Regions from separate parts of the Catenibacterium sp. CAG:290 genome, predicted to be linked through region 2. Evidence: a T-box and tRNA genes for the amino acid it is inferred to sense, from the RefSeq annotation. Region 2 holds a T-box; the other holds one or more tRNA genes.

Region 1 (2,497 bases), on a different contig from region 2:
TTAAGAGAAGTCATTCGTACATTAGAAACTTGGGATATTACGACTATTCGTGCAAGTATTGGTATGTATCTTCTATGTAAATATATTCATGAACATACTGATTTAAAGGTTATTTTAACCGGTGAAGTCAGTGATGAATTATTTGGTTATAAGTATACAGACTTTGCACCTAGTCCTGAAGAATTCCAGAAGGAATCTCAAAAACGTATGCGTGAATTATATATGTATGATGTATTAAGAGCAGATAGATGTATTAGTGCAAATGCCTTAGAAGGACGTGTTCCTTTCGCAGATCTTGATTTTGTGGATTATACTATGCGTATTGATCCTAAGAAGAAAATGAACACTTACAACAAAGGTAAATATCTACTAAGACATGCTTTTGAAGGATTAAACTATCTTCCTCAAGATATCTTATTTAGAGAAAAAGCAGCATTCTCTGATGCAGTAGGACATTCTATGGTAGATTACTTAAAAGAATACGCTGATTCATTATATACAGATGAAGATGTAGTAAACGCTAAAGAGAAGTATCCTTACTGTACACCATTTACTAAAGAATCATTATTATATCGTGATATCTTTGAATCTTATTACCCAGGAAAAGCTAAATGGATCAAAGACTTCTGGATGCCTAATAAGACATGGGAAAACTGTGATGTGAATGACCCAAGTGCCAGAGTACTTAAAAACTATGGAGCTTCTGGAAAATAATATTATAATAAGAATGAGGTGATGATTATGTTAGGTACATTATTATCTATGGTGTTCTTTCTTGCGTTTCTTCCATTTATTGTGATGTTTTACATATTTAAATGGAGTTTAAAAGTTGTGATTTATCTCATTCTTATTTTCCTTGCATTAGGATTTTTGGGAATCATTATATAGAGGCTTTGAATTATTCATAGTCTTTTTTTATGCATAAAAAAACGTGGTTACCCACGTTACTAACTATTGGTGCTCGGAATGGGACTTGAACCCACACGGCATAAACCACCAGTACCTGAAACTGGCGTGTCTACCATTCCACCATCCGAGCATTCAACAGTTTTGATTTTATTCTCGTTTTATTTGTTTGTCAAATATTATTCATGATGGCATTCACAGTTATCATGACTGCATCCACAAGTAGGTTCTGACTCAGTAACTAGTGTACCATCTAAATAAGCTTTTACTGCAGTATCACAATCACCTGTCACTCCACCTACGACATTAATATTAGACCCACTTAAAGCCATAATAGCACCTCTACCAATACCACCACAGATCAATACATCTACATTCATATTAGATAATAAGATTGCTAGAGCACCATGGCCTAATCCTTCTGTACCAACGACCTGTGATTCTTTGATTTCATTGTTTTCTACATCATATAATTTAAATTGTGAAGTTTTTCCAAAGTGTGGAAAAACTGATTCGTTTTCATAAGTTACCGCAATTCTCATAATATGTTCTCCTTTTACTTTTAAAACAGGATAACCTGTTTTCTTTATACATTCATTGCCTTCAATTCTTAAAGGATAGCCTTCCATAATACTGCGTGCTATCTTTTTTCTTGCTCTGGCATATATTTCAGTGACTGTAGTACGTGATATATTCATCTTATCAGCGCATTTGGCATGTGTATAGGACTTATAGTCTATAAGACGGATGACCTCAAATTCATCTAATTCAAGCTCTATATAGCCTCTTTGAGGTATACCATCAGGTACAAACATATTGTATTCAGGAAATCCTGTAATTGTCCTTGATCTCTTTGGTCTAGCCATACGCTCCTCCAGTTACTGACATATGTCGGTAACATTATAGCACAAAGAATTATAAAAAAAAGCAGTTTTCACTGCTTTAGAGTAATCTTATTGCGCCTTGTTCTCTTGTATGAATAATATAACAAGAACCCTTACCAAATATAGAATCCATATAAGATGCATAATCGTTAATTCTATTTGTTTTCACAAAGGCAATCATAGTACTTGAGAATCCTCCACCATTCACTTTTACAACACCATCTTCACCTAAAAAGTTTTCACTTAATACAATAGCTGTACCAATATTTTGATGACGTGTACTTTCCTGTGGATAAATATTCTGTAGTGCTTTAAATGTAGAGTCTCCAGATTCTCTTACTAGTTTTAAGAAAGTATCAAAATCTCCCTTTTCAAGTGCTTCTGTCTGCTTTAAGACACGATCTTCTTCCTTAAAGAAATGAAGTGCTCGAAGTGCTGGACGATCCCCTACTCTTGCTCTTACCATACGGTAATTCTTCATGAACTCATCATAAGAAACATCTCTTAAGACATCTTTCTTAAAGAAGTTAGCCACCTTGATCATTTCTTTCGGAATAGCATCATAATCAATTGTATTATCCGATCTACACACATTAGAATTCACACAACATAGAGTATAATCAAAATTTGAGAAATCAGTATTCAACTTATAAATATCAGGTGAATTAGGATCCCTAAAATCCACTTTAATAAATCCACCTACGCAG
Region 2 (2,497 bases):
ATGCTTCCTTAGTAACATCTCCACCTTCTAATACTGGAATAATATCGATACCAAACTTCTTTGCGAAAGCATAGTCACGATCATCATGTGCAGGAACAGCCATGATAGCACCTGTTCCATAACCAGCTAATACATAGTCAGAAATCCAGATTGGAATCTTCTTACCATTTACTGGGTTGATTGCATAAGCACCAATGAAGACACCAGTCTTTTCTTTATTTAATTCAGTTCTTTCAAGTTCTGACTTAGTTGCACATACATCTAAGTAAGCTTTTACTTCATCCTTCTTATCAGGAGTCGTAATCTTTTCTACTAATTCATGTTCTGGTGCTAATACACAATAAGTAGCTCCAAATAATGTATCACAACGTGTTGTGAATACTGTGAATTTATCATCATAACCATCTACCTTAAAATCAACATGAGCACCGATTGATTTACCAATCCAGTTTCTCTGAATTTCTTTAGTAGATTCTGGCCAATCAACTTCTTCTAATCCTGCAAGTAATCTTTCAGCATATTTAGGGATATCAATAACCCACTGTTTCATATTCTTACGAATAACAGGGAATCCACCACGTTCACTCTTACCATCGATGATTTCATCGTTTGCAAGTACTGTACCTAATTCTTCACACCAGTTAACAGGAATATCTACATATCTAGCTAAACCATCTTCATATAACTGTTTGAAAATCCACTGAGTCCATTTATAGAAGCTAGGATCACAAGTAGATACCTGCTTATCCCAGTCAAATGAGAAACCTAACATCTTTAACTGTTTAGTGAAAGTCTGAATATTCTTTAATGTAAATCCTTCAGGGTGGTTACCTGTCTTGATTGCATACTGTTCAGCAGGTAAACCAAATGAGTCAAATCCCATTGGATGTAATACGTTATATCCCTGCATTCTCTTCATTCTTGACATGATGTCAGTTGCTGTATATCCTTCTGGATGTCCAACATGAAGACCTTGTCCTGATGGATAAGGGAACATGTCTAAGGCATAGTATTTAGGCTTTGAGAAATCATAAACATCTGTTTCGAATGTCTTATTCTCTTCCCAGTATTTCTGCCATTTCTTTTCTGCTATCTTATGATCATAAGTCATAATTTTGTCTCCTCCACTTTTAAAATAAAAAAAGTCCTCATGTCTAAGGACGAGAACTCGCGGTACCACCTTAGTTCATGAAGACTGATTCATGCGCTTAATGCTTTAACGCAGCAATACGTGATCTGCTTATCACAGACCCATCTCCCTAGCGAGTTCAATGGATGACTTTACTTATTCACACCAGCCATAAGTTCTCTTAAAAAGTATGACCATCTACTACTCTAGTTCCTTGACTTTCATATACTTACACACCTTATCATAATTTCCCATTATTTGCAAGAAGTATCATCTCATTTTAAGGATGCGGGATGGATTGAGTTTGATAATATAAAGAATACTAAATAGTGTAGAGAAACAAACTAATAAGAAAGAACCAATCCACAATATCAACATAATAAGAGGCTGGAAAGTGATATGCATAGGAAAGTCTGTAATCTGTGGGATTATTTGATTCATTATCTTCATAATACCAAGTAATATGAGAGATGCTGTCACATAGCTATAAGAATGAAGAATCAAACATTGATAGAAAGATATCTTGAAAATGTGTATCTTCTTTTCACCATAGGCCTTCATGATGGCATGATCCTTCTTTAAATGCATCGCATGAAGAATCATGATTTCCATAATCATAAATATAGAAGAAAGTATTGTGAGAATAGAGAATACCACTAGAACCATCTGGATTCTATTCATATTCTGATTAAAAGTTTTTTGAGTCGATTCCCCCATTGCTTTAAACTCATATTCAGGATAATTCTTTTTTAAAGAATCTATAATGGATTTATCTTCCTTATATTTCAGCATACCATATCTTGCAGTCGGTGTTTGATTAAAGATAGACTCTATCCAATGATAATTGGCATATTCATACATATAAAAGGCATCATAATTATAGGTTTGTGGAGAAATACCAACTATCTTTACTTCTTTTCCTTTTATCTTTAATTGATGCTTATAATAGATTGTCCAAGTTGTATTAAGTAATGTATTGACCTTATTCTTTTGTGCAAGCTTTCTTGCAGTAGAGAGAGGTACCGCAATTTCATCATTATTTTGTGGAGCTCTACCATATATATAATGAGTGGTATAGGACGAGTCATCAGATATAAACAGAACTTCATTCTTCTGATATCTTTGACTATTATGAGAGATTCCCATGAGATCATAATCATCAAGATTTAAATAATGATAGGATGCTTCATTGAAATGAGTTAAAGAGAGCGGATCATCATTACGTAATTTATAAGTAATAGACTTTTGTGGAATCAATGAAGAAAGATATTGATAAATAGTATTACGAAAAGAGAATGTAAAGGTAAAAGTCATCATCAAACATAATAATGCGATAGATAGAGAAAATGACATCTGAAAAAATCTTTT

The links. A T-box is a leader RNA that pairs with one kind of tRNA and senses whether it is charged. The one in region 2 lies ahead of leuS (leucine--tRNA ligase), so its partner is inferred to be a tRNA-Leu.
Region 1: it encodes a tRNA-Leu, which carries the amino acid that the T-box ahead of leuS (leucine--tRNA ligase) is inferred to sense. The anticodon was not compared.

What each region holds. Positions count from the first base shown of each region.
Region 1 covers NZ_FR898761.1:3,965-6,461, reverse strand. Annotated here, with positions in the region: gene asnB (asparagine synthase B) at 1-714, shown strand, start outside; tRNA gene QVO42_RS00480 (tRNA-Leu) at 956-1,039, opposite strand; gene QVO42_RS00475 (DUF134 domain-containing protein) at 1,086-1,772, opposite strand; gene QVO42_RS00470 (galactokinase) at 1,849-2,497, opposite strand, start outside.
Region 2 covers NZ_FR898820.1:7,667-10,163, forward strand. Annotated here, with positions in the region: gene leuS (leucine--tRNA ligase) at 1-1,111, opposite strand, end outside; T-box leader at 1,154-1,353, opposite strand; gene QVO42_RS06290 (ABC transporter ATP-binding protein/permease) at 1,400-2,497, opposite strand, start outside.